One region of the Dehalobacterium formicoaceticum genome, then DNA from elsewhere that is predicted to be linked to it. Evidence: riboswitches for the same ligand, from Rfam matches in the RefSeq annotation. Region 1 holds a riboswitch; the other holds the start of a gene.
What was found. Region 1 has a riboswitch for cobalamin ahead of cobU (bifunctional adenosylcobinamide kinase/adenosylcobinamide-phosphate guanylyltransferase). Riboswitches for the same ligand answer to the same signal wherever they lie in the genome.
Positions count from the first base shown of each region.

Region 2: another riboswitch for cobalamin. It lies ahead of CEQ75_RS07835 (ABC transporter substrate-binding protein); the one in region 1 lies ahead of cobU (bifunctional adenosylcobinamide kinase/adenosylcobinamide-phosphate guanylyltransferase).

Region 1 is NZ_CP022121.1:3,641,708-3,649,499, reverse strand. It holds gene CEQ75_RS17705 (BCCT family transporter) at 1-715, shown strand, start outside; gene CEQ75_RS17700 (M20 family metallopeptidase) at 820-2,010, shown strand; gene CEQ75_RS17695 (MFS transporter) at 2,166-3,356, shown strand; cobalamin riboswitch at 3,768-3,946, shown strand; gene cobU (bifunctional adenosylcobinamide kinase/adenosylcobinamide-phosphate guanylyltransferase) at 4,058-4,618, shown strand; gene cobC (alpha-ribazole phosphatase) at 4,678-5,298, shown strand; gene CEQ75_RS17680 (cobyric acid synthase) at 5,295-6,803, shown strand; gene cbiB (adenosylcobinamide-phosphate synthase CbiB) at 6,796-7,743, shown strand; gene CEQ75_RS17670 (pyridoxal phosphate-dependent aminotransferase) at 7,749-7,792, shown strand, end outside.
Region 2 is NZ_CP022121.1:1,590,162-1,597,953, forward strand. It holds gene CEQ75_RS07825 (DMT family transporter) at 112-1,047, shown strand; gene CEQ75_RS07830 (RNA polymerase sigma factor) at 1,166-1,399, opposite strand; cobalamin riboswitch at 1,656-1,825, shown strand; gene CEQ75_RS07835 (ABC transporter substrate-binding protein) at 2,115-3,263, shown strand; gene CEQ75_RS07840 (FecCD family ABC transporter permease) at 3,276-4,328, shown strand; gene CEQ75_RS07845 (ABC transporter ATP-binding protein) at 4,334-5,116, shown strand; gene CEQ75_RS07850 (cobalt-precorrin-4/precorrin-4 C(11)-methyltransferase) at 5,136-5,909, shown strand; gene CEQ75_RS07855 (hypothetical protein) at 5,948-6,358, shown strand; gene CEQ75_RS07860 (nucleotidyltransferase domain-containing protein) at 6,577-6,888, shown strand; gene CEQ75_RS07865 (nucleotidyltransferase substrate binding protein) at 6,863-7,261, shown strand; gene CEQ75_RS07870 (FAD-dependent oxidoreductase) at 7,440-7,792, shown strand, end outside.

The DNA of each region.
Region 1 (7,792 bases):
ATTTCTGGCTATCATTTTGTTTGGTGGTTCTACAATCTTCATCCTCGATAATATGGCCAATGCAATCGGATTAATGCTCCAGAATTACATTCGTATGTCTTTCAATTTGGATCCTGTTTTCGGAGGGGGCTTTGCACAAGACTGGACCATATTCTTTATCTGCTATGCGTGGGGTTTTGTCGCCATGACTTCAGTTGTCATTGTAAAGCTTTCTTATGGCAGAACCTTTAGAGAAATGATCTTAGGAAACATTTTTGGTGTTGCTGCCGGCCTTTTTGTTTTAATGGGTATCAATGGAAGCAACGCTTTGTCACTTCAGCTAGAAGGTAAATTTGATGTAGCCGGTACTCTAGCTTCAGAAGGAATCCAGTCCGCTATTGTTGGTATTCTGGGACAGACAGTGATGGGGACGGTTGTTGGTGTAATTGCATTTGCCATTATGCTTGTGCTGTTCATAGCCACAACAATGGATGGAGCATCTTTGACCCTTGCATCTGCCACAATTGATAAAATTGATGTACAAGAGGAACCTTCGCCTGTTATGAGACTGGTCTGGTGTGTGATTCTGTCTGTGATACCTCTTACCCTAACTGCAGTGGGGGCTGGATTGGGCACTTTGCAATCTCTTGTAAATCTTATTGGTTGGCCAATTATGATAATTGGTATCTTTATGTTAATTAAAACAGGTAAATGGGCAAAAGAAGACGGTTATTGATCATGGTTTTTAATTTTTATCGGCAAAGATTTTCTAAATTGATTTGTATTAAGATAAAGATCTGATATAACTCATAATATGATTCTAATGCAAGGAGGATAATAATGTATAACGCTCAAAAAGTGCATCAGGTTGTACAAGAAAATAAACAAGAACTTATTGATTTCCTGGTAGAGTGTGTGCAAACTCCCAGTGTTACTGGAGATGAACTAGCAATGGGTAAGGTCATTGTCAAATGGATTGAACGGATTGGCCTGGAACCCCAGGTATATGAAGCCCAAAAAGACCGCCCAAATATAATTGCAGAATGGTTTGGAAGCACATCTGGGCGGCGCTTTGTTTTTAACGGGCATATGGATGTTTTTCCGCCGGTAGAAGGTGATCCAGGATTATATGGCCCTTGGTCAGGTAAAATTGTAGATGGATATATATATGGACGTGGCACGGCAGATATGAAAGGCGGCCTCTGTGCTTCGATTATGGCAGTAAAGCTCTTAAAAGAGATGGGGTTTGACCCTAAAGGCAGTGTTTTGTTAAGCTGTGTTAGTGATGAAGAAAATGGCAGTAAATATGGAGTCAAATATTTATTAGAAAAGGGTTTATTAAATGGTGACTTTGGTATTTGCATGGATGTTACTTGCGGGAAAGTTCTAGTAACTGGAGGCGGTTCGATTGGTGCTTATGTCACATATAGATCTGTTCCAGGACATTGCAGTATACCTCATCCTTCAATTGATGCCCTAAAAAAATCAGTAGTTGCCATAAATGAGCTTTATAAACTTGACGCACGGTTAAGGGGGTCTTATTATCCCCCATTTAATTCATCTTCTTGCCTTTCAGTTTCATCAATACACTCAGGGGAAGCTACTAACAACCATCCTGCTATGAGTAGGTTTTCTATTGACTTTAGGATTATTCCAGGGCAAACTTTGGAATGGGCGCATAATGAAATACTTGGTGTACTAGATGGTCTCAAGGAGAAAGATCCCGAATTTGATTATACCTATGAAGTGGAACGCGAGTTTCCTACCTTAGAACTAGACCCAAATAGTGAGATTGTTAAAGCCGCATGTGCAGCATATGAGGATGTAATGGATAAACCTGCAGAGCTATATGAACGAAATGGCAGCTGCGATGCACATCATATTGTAAAGGCTACAGGTATGACCATGCCTAATTTTGGGCCTGGGGATGACATTGGAGAGTGTTGCCAAGCAAATGAAAAGTTGCTTATTGATGAGTATCTGTCATTTGTAGAAATATATATGATGACCCTTATTAGACTTTTGGGATAATGGCCAACCATGGGGGTAATTATTACGGCTCAAGGGAGCATTTGATACTTCCTCAAGGTATCTTCGGAAAGTTTAATATAAAGGGAAATTAAATATCAGCAGGGGCCTCTACCTCCCGGCTGATATTTGGTTAATTTAAGGGAGAGATAGTATTAATGAAACCTACGAAGGGGAAGCTCAAACTTTGGAATAAATATTATGTGATTGTTCTTTTCGTATCACTTTTTTGTTACTTTGCCGAGTATATTAACACCACTGCCATACCCCTTTTTACAGTTAGCATCGGAGGCGATGAATCCACAGCCGGCATCTTTATGACTGTCGTCAGCATCACCGCCCTCTTTTTTCGCCCCTATCTGGGATATGTGATGGATAAGAAAAGTAGAAAGCGGATTTTAGTCCTGGGAACGGTTTGTATGTCCATAGCCGCTTTATCTTTTTCCTTTGTAAATTTGATTCCCTTGATCATGACTCTGGCTATTTTTCAGGGGATCGCCGTGAGTTCCATAACAACAGCGGGCCCGACTGTGGTCACCGATGTCACAGTTCGCAGCAAACTTGCCGAGGGCATCAGCCTTTACAGTAATGCCCTAAATTTATCCATTGCCCTTGGACCCATGGTCGCCTTAGGGGTGATCAATAGATTTGGCTATGTAATTACTTTCCGAACTTCTTTCGCCATCAGCTTACTGGCTATAATTTTAGTAATTATGCTTAACTATGAGCATAAACAAACTTTCTCTTTAGGTTCTTCGGCTCCAAGGTCTGAGGGATTTAATATCAAAATTATTTTTGAGAAGACAGCCATAAAGCCCGCACTATATCAGTTTTTCATGGCTTTTTGTGCTGCCCTGATCTGGAGTTTTATTCCTTTATATGGCCTGTCCCGCGGCATAGAAAATATCGGCATGTTCTTCCCTGTTTATGCCGGTGCCACCATTATTGTATCACTTTTTACCGGAAAGCTGGTGCAGCGCTTCGGTGTCAAGAAAGTTTTTGTCCCCGGATTAATCATGCAACTGTTCGCTTTTATATCTTTGGCTTACGCCCAGTCTCTTCCTTTGATCATGCTCGGGGGATTTCTTTATGGCATGGGCTCGGCTTCGGGATTTGCCATTATCAGCTTTATCGTGATGGATTTAGCCCCATCCCATCGCCGCGGTGCCGCGAACGCCACCTTGTTTGCCGCCATGGATGTGGGTGTTGCCTTAGGCTCAGCATTAATGGGGATTATAACTGCCCAGTTCGGGTTTACGGTCACGTTCTCCGTTGCTGCAGCCATGATTGGCTTGAATATTATCATTTTTCTCCTGACCCAATCTTCTCAGCCTGCAAAACAGGGCTGACGCACATCTATTAAGTAACAGACGTTATCTCGTAGCTGTGGATGGCACGCAAAAATACAAGATGGATGAATGCTGGGATCCGCGCTATCTTCGTCGGATGATTCGAGGCAAAGAAGGCAAGGAAATCTAATTTCAGTATTATGCCTATGTCTTATAAGCCGTCTTTGACATCATGAACGGACGATTTTGATGGATTATTTATTATTTCCAAAAAACTAGGGCAGTTCTTTTTTAAAATGATCTTGAAGCTTCGAGTGATTAATACACTTTTTTATGCGTCAGCTCTAAGATGGGTAGGTTTTACAGACCGGTAACTACACAGACCGGTAACTTTTGCTTGACTCCCTTATGTGATTTTGTTACACTTAATTGTAGAAATTTTAAATTTTCTGCAAGCATGAAGTACAAAAAAATAGAATAATAGTATCTGGTGCCCAGTTAATGGGTTAAAAGGGAAAACGGTTTAAACCGTTGCAGCCCCCGTTACTGTGAAATGGGTATGAACTCCGATGAAGCCATTGGGTAACCGAGAAGGCTGGAAAGTAAGATGATCCATGAGCCAGGAAACCTGCCATGTACTTGTAAATGTTTTCTGCCTCGGGAGAGAGGATGAAATATTTTTTTGTTTTTATTTCCCGCACAGATTGTGCGGTTTTTTAATTTTCAGCGGTTTTTTATTTCAATGTCGAAAGGAAGACCTAATGGGAAAAGCAATTTTAGTTACAGGGGGAGCAAGGAGCGGCAAGAGCCGGTTTGCCGAACAGTTCATGCGGGATTTGTCCGGATCGGTGCTTTATCTGGCTACGGCCAAGGTAACGGATGAAGAAATGGCATTAAGAGTTAAAAAGCATCGGGAGTCCCGGCCCGGGGAGTGGGATACGATTGAAGCATACCAGAACCTGGGGGAGATCATTTCAAAACAGGGTCATCGTTATCAAGGGATCTTACTGGATTGTATCACCATTATGGTCACGAATCTGCTTTTTGATGTCCCGGAAATGCAGCAGGAAGAGATTTCTGTAGATGGAGCGGAAAAAGCGGAAAAGATGATCATGAAAGAAGCAGCGGATCTCATGGCGGGCATTAATGCTTCTCCTGCCACCGTGGTAATGGTTACCAATGAGTTAGGCAGCGGTATTGTACCTGAATATCCTGTGGCCCGGATTTTTCGTGATATTGCCGGGCGGGTAAATCAATATTTGGCGTCTCAAGCCGATGAGGTTTATCTGTCGGTATGCGGACTGCCCTTACGCTTAAAATAAAAAGAGTATTTGGCATCATGAGGAGATTTTGATTTTACTTTCGATTGGAGCTGACAGGAATGACACTTCTCTATCTGGTGAGGCACGGGGAGACGGAGCTGAATACTAAAGGTGTCTATTATGGGTGGACGGATTGTGCATTAAGCGATCATGGTGTTGAGCAGGGCATCAAAGTGGCAGCCATGTTAAAGGATGTTAACTTTGACAAGGTAATTTCCAGCCCCTTGCAAAGAGCCCGGAAAACTGCAGAGCTTGTCAGTGGTTTATCTGGGGAGAAAGTACGCCTGGATGATCGTCTTAAGGAATTAAATTTTGGTTTTTGGGAAGGAAAACATTATCAAACCATTCAAGCGGATGACCAGGAAAACTGGGAGCTTTGGGTAAATGACTGGAAAAAAGCAGCTCCTCCGGCAGGGGAATCTTTTTTGACTATGTACCACCGGGTTAAGGAAGCTCTTAATGAAATTTTAGAAAACAGTGCAGGACAAAATGTTCTTCTGGTCACCCACCAGGGCTGTCTGCGCATTATTATGTGCCTTCTTTTGCAGATGCCCTATGAAAGCTATTGGCGCTTTACCTTTGCCCATGATGCTTATAGTTTGATGGAGATCGAACAAGGATATGGGATTGTCAAGAAGATTAACCAAAGGATCGAAGAGGAAGAAGGACGTGGCTTATGAAAAAGAAAAGCATTATGATCCAGGGAACGGGTTCATCAGTGGGAAAGAGCCTTTTATGTACGGCCTTGTGCCGGATTTTTACCCAGGATGGATATCGGGTGAACCCTTTTAAGTCGCAAAATATGTCGAATAATTCTTACATAACAGCAGAAGGCCATGAAATGGGACGGGCTCAGGTAATGCAGGCGGAAGCGGCGGGGAAAGCACCCCGGGCGGTGATGAACCCCATCTTGTTAAAACCTACCTCAGATCACCGCTCCCAGGTGGTGATCCGGGGCAAGGTGTTTGATACCAAGGATGCTATAGAGTATTATGAATTTAAACCCCGCCTGAAAAGCATGGTGCAAGAGATTTACGATGACTTAGCCAATGAAAGCGACATTGTGGTGATTGAAGGTGCCGGGAGTCCGGCTGAAATCAATTTAAAACAGGACGACATCGTCAATATGGGCATGGCTAAAATGGCTCAGGCGCCTGTGCTGTTGGCCGGTGATATTGACCGGGGCGGTGTTTTTGCGTCACTAGCGGGAACTCTTCTTTTATTGGATGAGGATGAAAAAAAGTTGGTGAAAGGGGTCATTATCAATAAATTCCGGGGAAGCTTGGATATTCTGCAGCCTGGCTTGGAGATGCTGGAGGATATTATCCATCTTCCTGTTTTAGGCGTGGTACCCTATTTCCATCTCAATTTGGAAGATGAGGACAGTGTTACTGACTGGGACAAGTTTCGCAGCAACCAGCAAGGGGAAATTGATATCGCGGTGATTAAACTACCCCATATTTCTAATTTCACCGATTTCAATGTTTTAAAGCTCCATGAAGATGTTCATTTACGCTTTGTTGGTTTGGAAGATGATCTGGGCAGACCGGATGTGATCATGCTGCCCGGTACCAAGAGTACGGTGGCGGATATGGAAATGCTGTGGAAATCAGGCATGGCCAAAAAAATTCAAGACAGTCATGAAAAAGGCAGCTTTATCTTCGGTATCTGCGGCGGTTATCAGATCCTGGGTCGAGAGATTCTTGATCCGGATCATGTGGAATCTTCCTTGGATGGCATTAAGGGTTTAGATTTATTAGATATCGTGACGTCCTTCAGAGGAGAAAAAACCACCGTCCTTTCCGAAGGAGAAGATCAAATATTCCATGCTCATGTCAAAGGGTATGAAATTCACATGGGAGAAACCGTACTTCTGGAAGGGACATCGCCCCTGATTCAAGTGACCTCCCCGTCAGAGAGAAGTCTCCAGTCATATGACGGGGCGGTCAGTGGTGATCAAACGGTTTTTGGCACCTATTTTCATGGGGTTTTCGACAGTTCTGCCTTTACACGGGAATTTTTGAACCGAGTGCGTAATGCCAGGAATTTAGCTCCTTTACCCAATAAGGTGCAGGATTATTGGCAATACAAGGATGAGCAATATGACAAGTTAGCCGATGTGGTACGGGAAAGCCTGGATATGGATCAGATTTATCGCATTGTTGAGGCCGGATTGGATGGTTAATGTATGGGCTGCCTATCTCTTGGATTTAATCATCGGAGATCCCCGGGGTTTTCCCCATCCCGTTATCTATATCGGTAAATTAATTTCCTTTTTGGAAAACCAGATCAGAAAAAAAGCCAAAACGGAGCATGCTCTAAGGGTAGGAGGCGCATTTCTCACCCTGATCACAGTTCTGATTCCCTTTACCTTAACCTGGGGAGTGCTTTTTTTAGCGGGAAAGATCCATCCTTACCTGTTTTATTTTGTGAACATTCTCTTGATGTGGACCTGTTTGGCGACCAAATCCCTTCGGGTGGAAAGTATGAGAGTTTATCATGCTCTGGCGGAGGGGGATCTTCCCCAGGCGCGCATTAATCTTTCTTATATCGTGGGCAGAGATACCCGAGAACTGGAGGAAGATGAAGTGGTTAAAGCTACCGTGGAAACGGTAGCGGAGAACACCGCGGACGGTATTATCGCCCCGCTTTTTTATATGGCGATAGGGGGTGCTCCCCTGGCCATGGCTTACAAAGCCATTAATACCATGGATTCTATGATTGGTTATAAAAATGAGAAATATCTTCATCTAGGGCGGACTGCTGCTAAATTGGATGATTTGGTCAATTGGATACCGGCCCGGATCACAGGAATTTTCTTAGGTTTATCAAGTTTATTTCTCAATTTTAATGTGGGCGGCAGTTTCAAAATCCTGCTGCGGGACAGGAGGAACCATACCAGCCCCAATTGCGGTTATCCGGAAGCTGCCACGGCAGGGGCGCTGGATATTCAGTTGGGGGGCACCCATACTTATTTTCAGAAGACAGTTTATAAGCCTACCATTGGAGATGATATCCGACCGGTAGAAGGTGAAGATATTAAACGGACGGTAAAATTAATGTATCTGGCTTCATTTTTAACAATGGTGGTTTTTTCATTAATATTTTGGATGATTAAGGGGTAGATAAGATGAACTTTCATGGCGGAGATGTTTATTCTTGCACAGGAGAAGT
Region 2 (7,792 bases), 1.7 Mb from region 1:
GTTCCATTCTTCGGGCAACACAGCTTACTACTTAAATTTTCCCATTTGACAAAAGTGAAATAATAAAGTAGGGGGAATTATCCATGACGAATACCATGAGAGGGTTTGTGTTTGCAACATTGGCAGGTGTGTGTTGGGGTACCTTTGGCACCTTCGTCGGAATTTTTAAGTAGTTTTGGTTTCAGTGAAACAGCTATTGGCATCTTAGGTCCCGGGTTAATGGTCATCTTTTTTTTAACCAGAATTTTAATTCGTAAACCCCAGGTATTAAAGGTCGATGTCAGAAGGTTAGTTTTGTATATTTCAGTGGGTGTTGTTGGTGTTGTTGGTGTTTTAGGTTCAACCTGGTGCTATGCGGTGGCACTAAGTAAAGGAGTGCCTTTGGGAGTCACTTCAATTTTAACTTTCCTAAATTATTTTATTGTTGTGCTCTTCTCGCGTATTATCTGGAAAAATAAAATTACCCCTATCAAAATTGTCTCAGGGATTGCTACAATTATTGGTATTGCTTTTATTCTGAATGTGTTTGGTACACTTGCCGCCCCGGCCGAAGGGCTTTTTTGGATGGCAATCGTGGTCCTTTCCTTTGCCGGTGGGTTTCTTCTTTGCAAATATGCCGTGGATTTGGGATATGATTATGATGCATATTTAATGTATACTAATTTGTTTGCCGTGATAATTTTATCCTTTATCAATCCCCCCTGGGCTGTGGTCAGCGAAATTCAAATCAACGTGGGGGTGCATGGAATCCCGGCAGTTATGGCAATTTTGGGGTTTGGACTGATTCCTATGGTGTCAAGCTACTATTTCCTGATGACTGCTTATAGTTATTTGGAAGCTCCATTGGTGATCATTATGTACAGTCTTGACCCGGTGGTTGCCTCTATTTTAGGATTTTTGATATTTGGGCAAAGTCTGGTTCCTTTTCAAATCTTCGGGATCTTCCTTGTTTTAGCTGCCCTCGTTTGGCTGCAGCTAACAGAACGGGCTTTGGAAAGAAAACAGTTCAGGGAACATCAAGATCCCGTCAAGATGATTGTCACTTAATTTTTTGCCTCTTTCCCTCCTGATACGCATGGATAGAACAAAAAAACAGCTCAACAACCAGCAATTTTCTGATTGTTGAGCTGTTTTGTGTTTGGTACTAAACTTCCCATTGATCCCTTTAAAAACCGTATCCTCTATACTTTTTTAATTGCTCCATTTTCATTTTTTTGATATAACAAGGCTTTATATACTTAGGCATTTGCAACTGATTTATTGATTTTATTGCCTTGACAACACTTTCATTCACGATATCTTCCGCATCCTCCCGGTTTTTTGCGTAAGTGTAGGCAAAACGATAAGCGCTATCGATATTTTCCATTAAGTAATTTTCAAACAGCTGTTTTTTGTTCATCTATGCTCCTCCTCACATATGCTTAGACTAATGAAGCAGGAAATAAGTTTTGCTTTTTATTAGGTTTTCTATTATGACCGGGTGAAAGGGCACATATGAAAATATAATTTGCTGTTTTTACATTGTACCGGGTAAAAACAAATCGTCGTACTACAATGTGATTATAATCGAAAGGAAGAAGAGCAATAATTTAGAAATAATTAGTAGATAATTAGGTTGACATTTGATTATTATGGCAGTAGACTATTGTTGTATTGTAAAACATTTTTAATTTAATATTTTATTTAAATCATGGAATCAGGTGCAAATCCTGAACAATCTGGTTACTGTAATGCGGAGCAACTCCATTATGCCACTGCTGAATGCGGGAAGGCGGAGAAAGCGATGAAGCAAAGTCAGGATACATGTTTAAATAATGATGTATTATTATTTTCCAATGAAAAATAATGTACAGGATAAAGCCATATATCGGCTAAAGATTGATTGAGACATAGCACACCTGTATTTTCATGTAGAAAATGCAGGTGTTTTTTTATGCTCAGTATATTTTTTTCAACTCAAAAGAGTATGCAATGTTGGCAGGATGGAGGTGAAGAATTAAAAATAAAAGGAAAACATACTCAATGAGAAGGAAGAAAAATAGAAAAATTACTAAGATTAGTAAAGAAATAGCTCAAAACAATGATAGAGCTATTCTTAGAAAGGTGGGGCTAAAATGAAGAGGAAAATCGGATTAATTTTAATGTCGGTGCTTTTGATATTTTCACTATCTGCATGTGGAACAGATACTAAAGAAACAGGAAAGGCAGGAGGGCAAGAAACAGAGGGAGGGGAAAGCTCTGAAATTACGGTTACAGATATGTTGGGGAGGGAAATTAGTATTAAAAAACCCATTGAAAGAGTAGTAGTAAATTATTGGGAAGCACTAGAATTCTGTATCGCTGTTGTGGGAGAAGATTTTATTGATATGCCGGTAGGAGTTGGATTTTCCGGTACCGGGGAACAATTTCAAAGAATATACGAAGAAAAATATCCACAACTCCAAGATCTGCCTTTAGTAGGCGGAGGTGGTCAAAATGAATATGATATTGAAAAGATAATTTCATTAAAACCAGATCTTTTTATTGCCAATGTATTTGGTCATTTATCGGAAATAGCCTTAGATGCTGCAGAAAAACTAGAGAGAGCAGGGATTCCTACTTTAATTTTAACCAGATCAGAAGATCCATCTACTTCGCCCCAAGAAGCCGTATTGCTCGTTGGTAAAATCTTCGGAACAGAAGATCGGGCACGAGAAATGGCAGGTTTTTTAGATGAACAATTTGCAATCATAAAAAGTAAAAACCTATCTCAGAAAACAGATAAACCAACAGTTTATGAGGAAATGGGTTGGGGTACCAGAGAAGAATATAGTTCAACCGGAATAACTGATGGCTGGGCTGCTTTGATAGAGCTGGCCGGCGGAGAAAATATTGCAGTTGGCAATGTGGGTGATAATAGTAAAATAGATCCTGAATATTTGCTAACAACAAATCCCGACTATATCTTTGTGACATATTTATTAGGATATTACACTCCTGAAGAAGCTCAAGAAAATATGGATGCCACTGTAGGAGAATATGTTCAAAGAAAAGGTTGGGACAAGCTAAATGCCGTTCAAAATAACAATGTCTTCTCATTTTTTCACAATCAAGCACAAAATCAATGTGGATTCTATCCTGCATTAAAAATGGCAAAGCTTTTCTATCCCGGTGAATTTGAAGATATCAACCCTGATGAGCGATTAAAAGAATTCTTTGACCGCTTTATGCTTACAGAGTATGAAGATGGAATTTGGTTTTATCAATTAGGAGAACAACTTTAGGAGAACAACCAAATGAGCGAGAGTAATTTAAAAAGCACTTTAAAAGCCAGACAAATTTATGCAGGTATCATTAAGAAAAAATCATTGATTATTTTCCCTTTGATAGCTCTTATCCTGATCAGCATAGTTGTCAATTTATTTGTGGGAAGTGCAGATTATAATTTTACAGAAACAATAGATGCACTTTTGGGAACTACAGAAGATGAGGTTTCAATGTTTGTGATTTGGGGGCTGCGTATGCCGGTGGCGCTATCGGCGGTCGTGATCGGTGCTGCATTAGGGATGGGCGGATGTGAGATGCAGACAGTTTTAAGAAATCCCATGGCAAGCCCTTATACATTGGGATTATCTTCAGCAGCATCATTGGGCGCCGCGATCGCGATTATATTAAAGCTTTCCATCGTTCCAGGTGTCGGTACATTTTTGATAACCATAAATTCCTTTATATTTTCTTTACTGGCGGCAGGGATGCTCTATCTGTTTTCAAAAAGGGAAGACGCAGATCGGAATACTTTAATATTATTCGGTATCGTGATGAACTTTTTATTTAGCTCTTTAACCCAATTATTACAATTTGTTGCTGACGCATCAGATTTACAATCTTTAGTATTTTGGAGCTTTGGCAGCCTGAACAAGATTGATTGGATTAAACTGTTAATTATCACAATCGTGACGATACTTTGCGCATTTGTTTTTAGCCGGAATATTTGGAAATTGACTGCCATGTCATTATCCGATGAATCAGCGATAAGCCTGGGTGTTGATGTCAAAAAAACGCGCAGAAATATTATTTTTATCGTGGCCTTGCTGACGGCAACTGCCGTAAGTTTCGCCGGAACGATCGGCTTTGTCGGTTTGGTAGCGCCCCATATTGCCAGAATACTTTGCGGAGAAGAACAGAGATATTTCTTGACTGCATCAGCATTGATAGGTGCCTTGCTGCTATCCGTTGCTTCGATTGTCAGTAAATCCCTTGTTCCTGGCGTTATAATTCCCATTGGATTGGTGACTTCCCTTATTGGGATACCATTCTTTGCCCTCTTAATTTTAAAAAGAAAGGGATGATATCTATGATAACAATTGAAAACCTTTATTTTAAATACGATAAAAATCCAATATTCACAGATTTATCCTTATCATTAAAAGATAAAGTAAATATAATCGTCGGACCTAATGCCGCAGGAAAATCCACCCTATTAAAGTGCATTTTTGGCTTGCTTCCTGCTAAAGGGGAAATTCTTTGGGACGATAAGCGGCTATCAGAAATCCCCAGAAAAGAAAAAATGAATCTAATGGTTTATCTTCCTCAACAAGACATGGCCGAAACAACTTTGACTGTTTTTGAGACCGTTTTATTAGGAAGATTAGAATCTTTAGCATGGAAGGTAGGTGATGATGATTTAGAAAAGGCTTTAACAGCTTTAGAAGCCTTAAATATTGATAGCATTGCACGCCGGAAAATGAATCAACTTTCTGGAGGACAAAGAAAATTAGTATCAATTGCTCAGACCTTGGTCAGGGATCCGAAGATGATCTTGATGGACGAACCGACAAATAGTCTGGACATGCAAAAGCAATTAGAATTATTCTCGATCATAGAAGAAGTGTCTATTAAAAAAGATATGATGTTTATTATTGTGATGCACGATATTAATCTTTCCAGTCGCTATGCCGATTCTTTGGTCGTCTTAAAAAGCGGCGGGGAATTTTATTCCCAGGGAAATCCGAAAGAAATTGTAACAGAAGAAATGCTGAAAGAAGTTTATGGCATCGAAGCTTATGTGATGTTAAACGAAAATGATATTCCCGTAGTATCACCGATTCGTTCAGTAAAAGATACGATTGCACAATAGGGGAGAAGGGAGAAGAGATATGGAAACAAAGGTATTTATCGTGGCGGGAGGTCCGGGGGATGCTGAGCTTATGACGTTGAAAGGACAAAGAATTATTGACAGCGCCGATCGTATTTTTTTCAGTACCCGTTTTACTCCGCAAGAGATGTTCAGCAATACTAAGAGTAGTTGCAAATTTTATGATAGCTTTGCTTATTCTTATGATGAAAAATTACAATTAGTCAAGGAGGCAGTCAGCAAAAAACAAATCACGGCTTTCGTAACCATGGGAGATCCTTGCCTGTATGGGATGATCGGCGGTCTAACAGATCGTTTTGAAAATGAACAGATCGATTATGAAGTCATCCCTGGTGTTAGTTCCTTCAATGCTGCTACAGCTTTGCTTAAAAGAGGCATGACGGGGTTGGGACTTCCCAATACGGCAATTTGTACCACCTTACGAGATAGAGAAGATGGAGAGGAATATTTTAACCTGGTTGCCGCCCTTGGTGCGAGTCTGGCGATCTTTATGTCCGTAGAGCTCCTTGACCGGGTAATCCACGTGCTGAAGAAATACTATCCCATGACTACACCGGTTGTTGTCATTTGCCGTGCCACTTGGCCGGAACAGCAAATTGCCCAAGGTAATTTGCTGACGATTAGTGATTTAGTTTCAGAGCAAAAAATTACCGACGGACTCATTTTGGTCGGTGAATTCATTGATAAGGAATACGACTATGTTTTGGAGAAGGAGTTTACGGAAAGGAAGAAAAAGGAGGCAGCAGAGCGTGAGGCGGCAGGCAAAAATAAATAATGGTATCAAGTAAAAATCTTTAAGGAAGAAGGGCTAAAATGAAGAAAAAAATTGGATTAATTCTCATGTCGCTGTTATTGATATTTTCACTATCTGCATGTGGTACTACAGATTCTGTAGAAACAGGAAACGCAGGAGAGCAAGAAATGGGATATTACTCTCCTGAAGAGGCTCAAGAAAAGATGGATTCCACTGTAGGGGAATATGTTCAAAGAAAAGGTTGGGACAAGCTGAAAGCTGTTCAAAATAATAATGTATTCGCATTTTTTCACAATCAAGCACAAAATCAATTTGGATTCTATCCTACATTAAAAATGGCTAAGATTTTTTATCCAAATGAATTTGAAGATATCAACCCTGATGAGAGATTAAAAGAATTCTATGATCGCTTTCTGCCGATAGGGTATGACGATGGAGTTTGGTTTTATCAATTAGGGGAACAATTTTAATGAGGGAGTGATTCAATAGCAATGAAAAACAGGGGATGTTCCTTGTTCGAGGCAGATATCCAGACTTAACAGTTTTACTGTGATAAGATCTATCAGTGACAGAATAGAGAACCGTCCCCTGTTCTACCCAGAACACTCTAAATGCTAAGTTTAGGGAATTTTTTTGTTAAAGAATTTGGTATAATATAATTGTCTAATAGTGGAAGGGAGGGATTTAAATGAATAACATCTTAGATGAAGGCTTAATTTCCAATATAAAAAAACTTGGGAAAAAATATCAAATAGATAAAATTGTATTGTTCGGCTCCCGTGCAAGAGGGGATAATAGATTTAATAGTGATATCGACCTTGCAATTTTCACATTGCCGGGGTTTTCTGACAAAGGATATTTGACTAGTGACATAGATGATCTTAATACGCTTCTTAAAATAGATGTTGTATTTATTAATAAAGATACAGATATAAAACTACTGAAAAATATTGAAAAAGAAGGAGTACTATTATATGAGCAAGCATCGAACCAAATTTGATAATTTTACATACGCAATTAAACAACTAAAAAATGGGGTTTCAATGTTTAGTGCGGAAAATGACCTGTTAAGGGATGGATTGATTCAGAGATTCGAATTTACCTTTGAACTTGCGTGGAAAACCCTTAAAGTATGTTTTGAAGATGAAGGACTACTAGGAATTAACTCTCCTAAATCTGTATTACGGGAAGCTTTTTCAACAGGTCTTTTAGATGATGATAAACTATGGCTAGAAATGTTAAATGACAGAAATTCTACCTCTCATATATATAGCGAATCATTGGCGATTGAAATCTGTAATAAAATTATTGAGAAATATGCAGATGCTTTTGAAAGTCTAGCATCAAAAATTAGAATTAGGTATTTTGAATAGTGGTGCAGGTAATTCAAATGCAACAGTATTTTTCTGGCAAAGGGTAATCAACCGAATATTACCGGACAACACATCCATAGATCATTATTGGAATCCATGGTATAATTACCGCAAACAATGAAAATTTTGTCAGAAATACGCGGTGAAATTTTCCTAAACATAAGGAGGAGGGAGAAGGATGAAAAGGTGGATTTGTAAGGTTTGTGGGTATATCCATATGGGTGAAGAGCCACCAGAGAAGTGTCCCCAATGTGGTGCGCCAAAAACAGAGTTCCAGCTTATGGAGGATCAAGGTTTGAAAGACGGTAAACTGGTGGCGCAAGCAACGAAAAGGGAGCTGTTACCGGCCACGATTCCAAATAATGAGGGAAAAGGTCACGGGACTGCAGATACAGCGGCAGATGTCATTGTTGTAGGTTCCGGTGCCGCAGCCTTTGCCGCAGCCATCACAGCAAAAAACGAAGGCTGCTCGGTTATTATGCTGGAGAAAGCAGGCGAGATCGGCGGCACGACAAAGCGTTCCGGCGGCGG